DNA from 3 places in the Mesorhizobium sp. M0676 genome. Region 3 is predicted to be linked to each of the others. Evidence: predicted binding sites of a transcription regulator. Region 3 holds the regulator's gene; each other region holds the start of a gene.

Region 1 (3,274 bases), on a different contig from region 3:
GACGCCTGATCGGCGCTACCTCGTGCCTTGGCTGATGCAGATGGTGCTGGCGGCGCGGGCCGGCGGCATCGACATGCTCGACGGCGTCTCCAACGATTTTCGCGACCTCGACGCGTTTGCGCGCGAATGCACGGAAGGGGCGGCCATGGGCTTCGACGGCAAGACGCTGATCCATCCGGCCCAGATCGAAGCCGCCAATCGCGCCTTTGCCCCCGCGCCCGAAGCCCTTGCCGAGGCGCATGCGGTGAAAGAGGCTTTCGCCTTGCCCGAAAATGCCGGCAAGGGCGTGATTGCGCTGGATGGCAGGATGGTCGAACGGCTGCACCTGGCGCAAGTCGAAAAACTGCTGGCGAAGGCCGCCGCCATCGGCGCATGATTGCCTAAGCCGGCTTCGGAATATCCCGCCCTGCAAGACAGAACTTACGACAGGACCTGACCCATGAGACTCTACCGCTTTCTGTCCGCCCCCGATGATTCCACCTTCTGTCACAAGGTAACCGCGGCGCTGAACAAGGGCTGGCATTTGTACGGCTCGCCGACCTACGCCTATGACAAGAAGACCAAATCGATGCGCTGCGGCCAGTCGGTGGTGAAGGATATCGACGGCCAGGAATACGGGCCGGATACCAAGCTGAGCGACTGGTAGCTTTGCCAGGCACCGACGCAGGCTGTGTCGAGATTCAGGTCAGGCCGAGCCGAGAACGGCGGTTTCCGAGAACCGGAGCGGAGCGTACTTGAAGTACGCGAGCACCGGAAGCGCAGGAAGCTGCCGTTCGCAGGCCGGCTTCACCTGAATATCGCACAGCCTTACTCCGCCGCCTCTTCAAGCTTTTCCATATCGTCGTCCGACAGGCCGAAATGGTGACCGATCTCGTGGATCAGCACATGGGTGACGATGTCGCCCAGCGTCTCTTCGTTCTCGGCCCAGTAGTCGAGGATGGCGCGGCGGTAGAGGGTGATGCGGTTCGGGCCTTCGCCGGTCTGCGGGTTCCAGCGCTCGGCGATGCCGCGGCCCTCGAACAGGCCGAGCAGGTCGAACGGCGTCTCCAGCGACAGATCGTCCATGATCTCGTCGGTCGGGAATTCGGCGATCATGATGACGATCTCGCCGGTCAGCTTGCGAAAATCGTCGGGCAGATGTGCGTACGCCTCCAGCGCCAGAAACTCGATCTCCTCGATCGAAGGCGAGAGTTCATCGTGCCAGGTGCGGGTCTTGTAGATGCGGGCCATGCTTTGTCCTTTGATCCGGCATATAGGCTTTCCCTCCGGACTCGGCAAATGGACGGGTACCTGGCCAATGACTGTTTCTTTGCGCCGAATGGCTGCGACCAAAGTCCAAGGTTGGCCTCGCCACCTTTGATCAAGGAATAAATTCCTTCTGACTCCGCTTGACTCTTCCGGCACCCTCTGGAATCTATAGGAACATAACAGGAACAGTTGTGAGAGAAATTGACCGTCATGGCGACATCAGCCGTGGCGCGGGAGACTGTTTTTGCCCTGCGCCGCCAGATCGCGAAGATCGAGGGAACGCTGCCCGAGCGCCTGGCCGCGCCGGCTGGCGAGGGGCTGCGCGCGGGTCCTGGCGGCGGTCTCGACGCCGCGCCTGAACCCGATGCCGATGTCACCATCATCCGGCGCGGGCTTGCCGTGGCTTCGCCGGATGCTTTCCTGGCCACCGGCGTCGAGCGCCTCGATGCGGCCCTCAGCGGCGGCCTTCCGAAAGCCGCCTTGAGCGAAATCCATGGCCTTGAGACCCGCAATGCCGGGGCCGTCGCCGGCTTTGTGCTGTCGCTTGTCAGCCTGATCCTCAAGGGCCAGCCCTTGCCCGTGCTGTGGATCGGCACATCGGAGATTTTTCGCGAGGCCGGCTTTCCCTATGCCAGGGGATTGCAGGGCATTTTCGGTATCGCACCGGAGCAATTGCTGTTTTCCGAGGCGCCGAAACTCACCGATGCGCTGTGGGTAGCCGAGGAGGCCGCGAAGATGACGGCGCTCGCCGCAATCATCCTCGAAATCCGTGGCAGCCCGCAGCGGCTCGACCTCACCGCGACGCGCCGGCTGCACGCGCGCGCCCAAAACGCCGGCCGGCCGGTGTTCCTGCTGCGCCAGGCCGGCGAAGCCGAGCCGACCGCCGCCCCGGTGCGCCTCATCGTGTCGGCTGCACCAGCGGCGAGCCGCCGGACGATCGCCGGGTCGCTCGCCGGCTCGATCGGCCGGCCTGCCTTCACCGTCAGCATCGGCAAGAGCCGCACCGCTCTGCCTGGACAATTCACACTGGAGTGGAACCCCGATGAACACGCATTCGAAGAAAGAAAGCCCCGCGAAAAACGGGCAGAGAATTCTGTCGCTGTGGTTCCCGCATCTGGCGGCAGAACGGATCCTGCGCCAGCGCCTGGGACGGTCGTGGCGTTCCCGGCCTTCGGATCATCTGCCGCCATCTCACCCACCGCTCGTGATCAGCCATCGCGACCGCAACGCCCAGCGCATATCGGCCCTCGACGAGCGGGCTGAGGCGCTGCATCTGAAGCCTGGCATGGGCATTGCCGATGCGCGCGCCATGCATCCCTCGATCGACATCGTCGAGGCCGATCCGGACGCCGATCGCCGGCTGCTCGAAGGCCTCGCCGACTGGTGCGATCGCTATACGCCGCTGGTGGCGCTCGACGGTACTGATGGCCTTTATCTCGACGTCACCGGCTGCACGCATCTGTTCGGCGGCGAGCGCGCCATGCTGGACGACATCCTTGCGCGGTTTTTCCAGCAGGGTTTCGATGTCCGCGCCGGGTTGGCCGCGACGCCGGGTGCAGCCTGGGCGGCGGCGCGCTTCTGCGGCAACCGCATCGTTGTCTCCGGCGAGGAGGAAGCGCTGCTCGCCCCCTTGCCGCTGGCGGCACTGCGCATCGAGGCCGATATCCGCGCCAGCTTGGAAAGCGTCGGCCTGCGGACCGCCGGCGCGGTCATGGCAGCGCCGCGCGCGCCGCTCGCCCGTCGCTTCGGCGCGACCTTGCTGTTGCGGCTCGACCAGGCGCTCGGCCGCCTCGACGAGGCGGTATCGCCGCGCCTGCCCGTGGCCCCGCTTTCGGTCGAACGCCACCTGGCCGAGCCGGTCGTGCTGACCGCCGAGATCGAACGGCTGGTGCTCTTGCTGGCGGTGACGCTGAAGGCCGATCTCGAACGCCGCGGCGAGGGCGCAAGGATGCTGGCGCTGCTTTTGTTTCGCGTCGACGGCGCCGTCAGCCGCATCGCTGTCGGTACCTCGCGACCGTTGCGCGAA
Region 2 (3,274 bases), on a different contig from region 3:
TACGTCGATCGTCAACGTCAATGGCGGCGCCATCGCCATCGGCCATCCGATCGGCGCGTCGGGCGCCCGCGTCTTCAACACGCTGGTTTTCGAGATGCGCCGCCGCGGCGCCAAGAAGGGCCTTGCCACGCTGTGCATCGGCGGCGGCATGGGCGTCGCTCTGTGCGTGGAAGCGCTGTGAAAGAGAAGTGAGTAGTGAATAGGGAGTAGTGAATGGGGAAGAAGGAGCAGCGCGGCGGGATATCGATCCCTACTCGCTACTCCCTACTCCCTATTCCCTTCTTCCGACCAAAGGGAGGAAGAACTTTCAATGACCAAAGTAGCGCTCGTCACCGGTGGATCGCGCGGCATCGGCGCCGCCATATCGATCGGCCTGAAGAATGCCGGTTACACCGTTGCAGCCAACTATGCCGGCAATGACGAGGCAGCGGGGAAGTTCAGCGCACAAACCGGCATCAAGGCCTACAAATGGTCGGTCGCCGACTACGACGCCTGTGCCGCCGGAATCAAACAGGTCGAGGCCGATCTCGGCCCGGTCTCGGTGCTGGTCAACAATGCCGGCATTACCCGCGACGCCATGTTCCACAAGCTGACGCGCGAGCAGTGGAAGGAAGTCATCGACACCAATCTGTCTGGGGTCTTCAACATGACGCATCCGCTGTGGGGCGGCATGCGCGACCGCAAATTCGGCCGCGTCATCACCATTTCCTCCATCAACGGCCAGAAAGGCCAGGCCGGCCAGGTCAACTATTCCGCCGCAAAGGCCGGCGACATCGGCTTCTCGAAGGCGCTGGCGCAGGAGGGCGCGCGCGCGGGCATCACAGTCAATGTCATCTGCCCCGGCTACATCGCCACCGAGATGGTCAAGGCGATCGACGAGAAGGTGCTGAATGAACGCATCATCCCGCAGATTCCGGTCGGCCGCCTCGGCGAACCGGAAGAGATCGCGCGTTGCGTCGTCTTCCTCGCTTCCGAAGACGCCGGCTTCATCACCGGTTCGACCATCACAGCCAATGGCGGCCAGTATTTCGCCTGAACGACAGCATTTCGCCCGGTACGACGGGCCGGCTTATGGCCCGTTTTTTCATCGCCGGCCGGCGATGTTCCCGGGCTGCGCTAGACATTGACCCGTTCCGGCACGCAAAGATTAACGATTTCTAGGCGCCCTGTGCAAACCCGGTTCGAAAACTGTGAATTCTCGGTGGACAAGCTGTGGACAACACAACATGTTGGGGTGAACAAACCAGGAAAATCCCGCCATCGCCGATTCGTCACCCATTCGTTCCGGCTTTGAGCGGAACGTTAACGACCAAGGCCGAATACCACCGGAAAATGGTTAAGGCCGATTAAGAAAATTCAACAATTTCAGAACGTTGGCTGAGGCGTATCGGATCACGACGATGCCCCGCCGGCAAAGGTTAACGCCAATGGTCGCCTTGCAGGAATCGGGCCAGTTTCCGCGATTCAGCATATGGTGAGACTCAGGCTCGCAAAATCCACATGTAGCCGTGAACAAAAGCTGAATCTGCCGGAGTCACTGATTCGTCGCCGATTCGTTCCAGACTCGTTCCAACTGTTAATTGAGACCTCAAAGACGAACCGTGGGATTGCCGGCCGGAACATTCCGCTTTCGCTTCGCGCCTGAAATCCCTATGTGTCGCCTGTCATACGCGCCACGCGAGGCGCGCTCCCGACAACACGATGCAGAAAGCCTCATCTCCAGGCCGATGAACATCCAGCCGAAACACACCGAGCCGCTGATCCTGTCGGGCCGCGACGTGACTGCCGTGCTGGGTCCGACCAACACCGGCAAGACCCATCTCGCCATCGAGCGCATGGTGGCGCATGAGAGCGGCATTATCGGCCTGCCGCTCCGCCTTCTGGCGCGCGAGGTCTATGCCCGCGTCTGCGAAAAGGTCGGCGCCCACAAGGTGGCGCTCATCACCGGCGAGGAAAAAATCCAGCCGCCCGGCGCGAAATATTCGGTCTGCACCGTCGAAGCCATGCCGCGCGAGACCGACGTTGCCTTCGTCGCCATCGACGAGGTGCAGCTCGCCGGCGACCTCGAGCGCGGCCATATCTTCACCGACCGAATCCTGCACCTGCGCGGGCGCCAGGAAACGCTGCTGCTCGGCGCGGCCACCATGCATGGCATCCTGCAAAAGCTGCTAAGAGGCGTCTCGGTGGTGACGCGCCCTCGCCTGTCGCACCTGGCCTATGCCGGTTCGAAGAAATTGACCCGCCTGCCGCGGCGTACGGCGATCGTCGCTTTCTCCGCCGACGAGGTCTATGCCATCGCTGAGCTGATCCGCCGCCAGCAAGGAGGAGCGGCGGTCGTGCTCGGCGCGCTGTCGCCCCGCACCCGCAACGCCCAGGTGGCAATGTTCCAGGCAGGCGACGTCGACTATCTCGTCGCCACCGACGCCATCGGCATGGGCCTCAACCTTGATCTCGATCATGTCGCCTTCGCCCAGAACCGCAAATTCGACGGCTACCAGTACCGCAACCTGACGGCGGCCGAGCTCGGCCAGATCGCCGGCCGCGCCGGCCGGCATCTGCGCGACGGCACCTTCGGCGTCACCGGCCAGGTCGATCCGCTGGACGAGGAACTGGTCAAGCGCATCGAGGGGCATGAGTTCGATCCGGTAAAGGTGCTGCAATGGCGCACCGCGCATTTCGACTTCGCCAGCCTCGACGCCCTGAAGCGCTCGATCGAGACCAACGCGCCGGTCGAAGGCCTGACGCGGGCGTTGCCGGCGGTCGATGCGCAGGCGCTCGAACATCTCTCCCGCGACGAGGACATCCGCGCGCTGGCTACCAATGCCAAGCGCGTCGCGCTGCTGTGGGAAGCCTGTGCTCTGCCGGACTACCGCAAGATCGCGCCGGCCCAGCACTCCGACCTGATCGCCTCGATCTACGCCGACCTCGCCAAACACGGCCATGTCGATGAGAACTACATGGCCGAGCAGGTGCGCCGCGCCGACACCACCGAAGGCGATATCGACACGCTGTCGCACAGAATTGCCCAGATCCGCACCTGGACATTCGTGTCCAACCGGCCGGGCTGGCTGGCCGATCAGGCACACTGGCGGGAAAAGACGCGCGAAATCGAAGACAGATTGTCGGATGCGCTGCATGAGCGGTTGACGAAACGGTTTGTAGACCGCAGGACTTCCGTCCTCATGCGGCGCCTTAGAGAAAATACAATGCCTGAAGCCGAAATCAGTCCTACCGGAACCGTCCTTGTCGAAGGCCATCATGTCGGCGAGTTGCA
Region 3 (3,274 bases):
CACCGCCGCCCTTGTCGGCGCCTATGCCGGCTGGGCCGATTACCGCGCCGACAAGGTGAGAACGCCGTCGGCAAAGCGCTCCTTCGTCGGCTTCCTGTCGCGAAAATTCGCGCTGGCCATGGGCGGCCTCGCCATGACCTCGATCATCGCCGGCAGTGCAACCTTGCTGTTCGCCATTTGGCATTTTCAGCGTGTGTCGCCGCTCAGCCTGATCGCCAATCTGGCCGTGATGCCGATTGTTTCGGTGATCGTCATGCCCTTTGCCGTGCTCAGCGCACTGGCGATGCCGTTCGGCGCCGACGGGCCGTTCCTCTATGTGATGGGCAAGGGTCTGATGGCGATGATCGCTATATCGGCCTGGATTTCCGAGCGCTCGCCGGTCGACGCCGTCGGGCTGATCTCCATCCGCTCGGTGCTGTTGGTGGCGGTCGCCCTCGTCATCGCCACCATGGCCACCACCTGGCTCAGGCTGGCGGCCGTGCCTTTCGCGCTGGCCGGCCTGTTGACGGTGCCGCAGGTGCTTACGCCCGACGTGCTCATATCCGAGGACGCACATTTGGTGGCCATGCCGATCGGTGGCGGCGAACTCGCCCTCAACCGCGAACGCTCCAACGAATTCACCACGGACAATTGGAAACGGGCGCTGCGGGCCGAAACCATTGTCCCGCCCGAGATTTTCGAGGCAACAGATACGCGGTTCGATCTCGATCCGCTCGATCTGCCGCCCGGCTCGCCCTTCTATTGCACCGGCGATCTCTGTATCGCTCGACACCCTTCCGGAGCCATTGTAGCCCTTGCGAAAGACCGCAAGACGGCGCGGCCGGCCTGTGCCTTCGCGAGCCTGATCGTCATCGATGACGCCACCGCCTACAATCCGTGCCGCGACCCGCTGGTCCTGGTCGTGACGAAGAAGCAGCTGGCCCGCGACGGCAGCGCCGCCGTCTTCTTCGATCCGCAATCGGCAGCGGCAGCGCCAACCATCCGGTTCGCCGTCGACAAGCCGTATCGCCCCTGGCACGAGCAACGCCGCTTCTCCCGCGACGCGCGCGGCCTGCCGCCTTACAACCAGCGTGAAAAGTACAAACCCAAGCCGGCTCAGTAGCGCCGGATCAATCCGACAAGCTTGCCCTGCACCTTCACCCTGTCCGGTCCAAAAATGCGGGTCTCGTAGGCCGGGTTGGCGGCTTCCAGGGCGATCGAGGCGCCCTTGCGGCGGAAGCGTTTCAGGGTCGCTTCCTCATCGTCGACCAACGCCACCACGATCTCGCCGGGGCTGGCTGTGTCGGCATTGCGGATGATGACCGTGTCGCCATCGAAAATGCCGGCCTCGATCATCGAATCGCCCTTGACCTCGAGCGCGTAGTGTTCGCCGCCCATGATCATATCGGGCGGCACCGAGATCGAATGGGTCTGATGCTGGATGGCGTCGATCGGCACGCCGGCGGCGATGCGTCCCATAACCGGGATTGAAATCGCGGAAACGGCATCGTCATTGCCGGCCGACATCGAACGCGACGGCGAGCCCGGCTTGATCTGGCGGCCGAGACCGCCTTGGCCCATCGCGCCTTGTCCTTGGCCGCCTTGCCCTTGGCCGGTTTGACCAAGACTGCCCTGAATGACGCTCGGCGAAAACTTCCTCGCCGCATTGAGGCCTGGTGCGATCGAGTCGGGCAGCCGCAGCACTTCCAGCGCGCGCGCCCGGTTCGGCAGCCGGCGAATGAAACCGCGCTCCTCAAGCGCCGTGATCAGGCGGTGGATGCCGGACTTGGAGGCGAGGTCAAGCGCTTCCTTCATCTCATCGAAGGACGGCGGGATTCCGCTCTCCTTCAGGCGTTCATGGATGAACATCAGAAGCTCATGTTGTTTGCGCGTCAGCATCGCGGCCCCCAAGGGTTCTGAAACCAGAATCGGAAAAAACAAACCCAGAACAAACACTATCTGTTCCAGTTGTGTTCCGCAACCTTTTAAAGTTTAATGAATGTGTTGACGTTTTGTTCAGCGTAACGTTCGGCGCTGCGAGCGCCGCCTGCCCAACTGCCGGCAACGGGGTGAAACGAAGACAAAGTGCCTGCGTCGTCGGCTACGATCGCCGCTTCCTTTTCGGACGGGGCTGCGCAGCATCCGCGCCGGGTTCGCTCTGGGCATAGACCTGCAGCGTGTAGCCGATGTGAGCGGTCATCAGAGTTTTCGCACGTTCGACGTCGCGACCGAGGGCCGCTTCCATCAGGGCGGTATGGTGTTCGATCGCCACGGCGTCGCGCAGGGCCGCCACGGCCTTCCGGTGTCCGTCCGTGCGGCCGGCGGCGGCGCGCAGCGTCGGGGCCAGACCCAGAAAGCGGTGATGGCGATGCAATTGGTCGGAAATCGTTGCATTGAAGCGCAGCAGCCAGCTGGATGTCGCGGCACTGAGCAGCGCCGCATGGAAGGCATCGTGTTTTTCGTACCACGCGTCGACCGCATCATCCGATCGTCGAGAACAGACCCGCACCGTGAGAGACGATAGTGGGCGGCAACGACCGCGTCTTCCCACTCACGGTCGCCCTTCTCGATCGATTCCACCAGCAGGGGCAGTTCGACCACCAGCCGCGCACGCGCCAAATCCTCGAGCTCCGCCCGAGAGACGGGAGCGACCGCAAACCCGCGGTTGCTGATGGCGGTCACAAGCCGTTCCGCCTCCAGCCGCGACAGCGCCTCGCGCAACGGCGTCCAGCCGATGCCGTAGGTGTTGCGCAGCGTGCTCAGCTTCAACGGCGCGGCAGGCGCCAGCCGGGTCGCAAGAATATCGCGCCTGAGCAGGCGATAGGCCACTTCCGTCTTCGAGGTCTGCTCGTCATCCAGCATCGTGATCCATCAGACATAAACGCTCGGGCGGATCATTATATATCAAAGCCTTTCAGTGGGTGAATTATATATAATGTTTGACAGTTCAAGGGCGACCACTCAAGATCGCCGGCATGTTTGGGCGGCAGGCTCCGCCGCGCGCGTTTGTCCATGGAGGGGCGCCGGATCATGAGCACGACACCCGATCTCGCTACAATCGAAGCAATGGATGCCGCCGATCCGCTGCGCTCCATGCGTGAACGCTTTGTCTTGCCGCAAGGCGTGATTTATCTCGACGGCAATTCCCTGGGCGCCGCGTCAGCGGTCGTCTTCAGCGAACTGCAGCAGGCCGCCACGCAGGAATGGGCGCACGACCTCATTCGCGCCTGGAACACCGCCGGCTGGTTCAACATGCCGGTGGAACTCGGAGATCAGCTCGGGCGACTGATCGGCG

What was found. The regulator LexA, encoded in region 3, represses DNA repair genes until DNA is damaged. The targets are predictions, from matches to a motif close to TGTTCNNNNTGTGTTCNG.
Region 1: NKI35_RS26780 (ImuA family protein) is a predicted target of LexA. The motif match lies at 1,419-1,436, and genes of this name have one in related genera.
Region 2: NKI35_RS29075 (helicase-related protein) is a predicted target of LexA. The motif match lies at 1,555-1,572, and genes of this name have one in related genera.

The regions. Positions count from the first base shown of each region.
Region 1 is NZ_JAMYPU010000033.1:778-4,051, forward strand. It holds gene NKI35_RS26765 (HpcH/HpaI aldolase/citrate lyase family protein) at 1-376, shown strand, start outside; gene NKI35_RS26770 (DUF1737 domain-containing protein) at 440-646, shown strand; gene NKI35_RS26775 (metallopeptidase family protein) at 808-1,230, opposite strand; gene NKI35_RS26780 (ImuA family protein) at 1,459-2,511, shown strand; gene NKI35_RS26785 (DUF6504 family protein) at 2,453-3,274, shown strand, end outside.
Region 2 is NZ_JAMYPU010000044.1:13,461-16,734, forward strand. It holds gene NKI35_RS29065 (acetyl-CoA C-acetyltransferase) at 1-181, shown strand, start outside; gene phbB (acetoacetyl-CoA reductase) at 311-1,036, shown strand; gene NKI35_RS29075 (helicase-related protein) at 1,728-3,274, shown strand, end outside.
Region 3 is NZ_JAMYPU010000025.1:16,893-20,166, forward strand. It holds partial or broken gene NKI35_RS23900 (ComEC/Rec2 family competence protein) at 1-1,102, shown strand, start outside; gene lexA (transcriptional repressor LexA) at 1,096-1,878, opposite strand; partial or broken gene NKI35_RS23910 (GntR family transcriptional regulator) at 2,081-2,841, opposite strand; gene kynU (kynureninase) at 3,010-3,274, shown strand, end outside.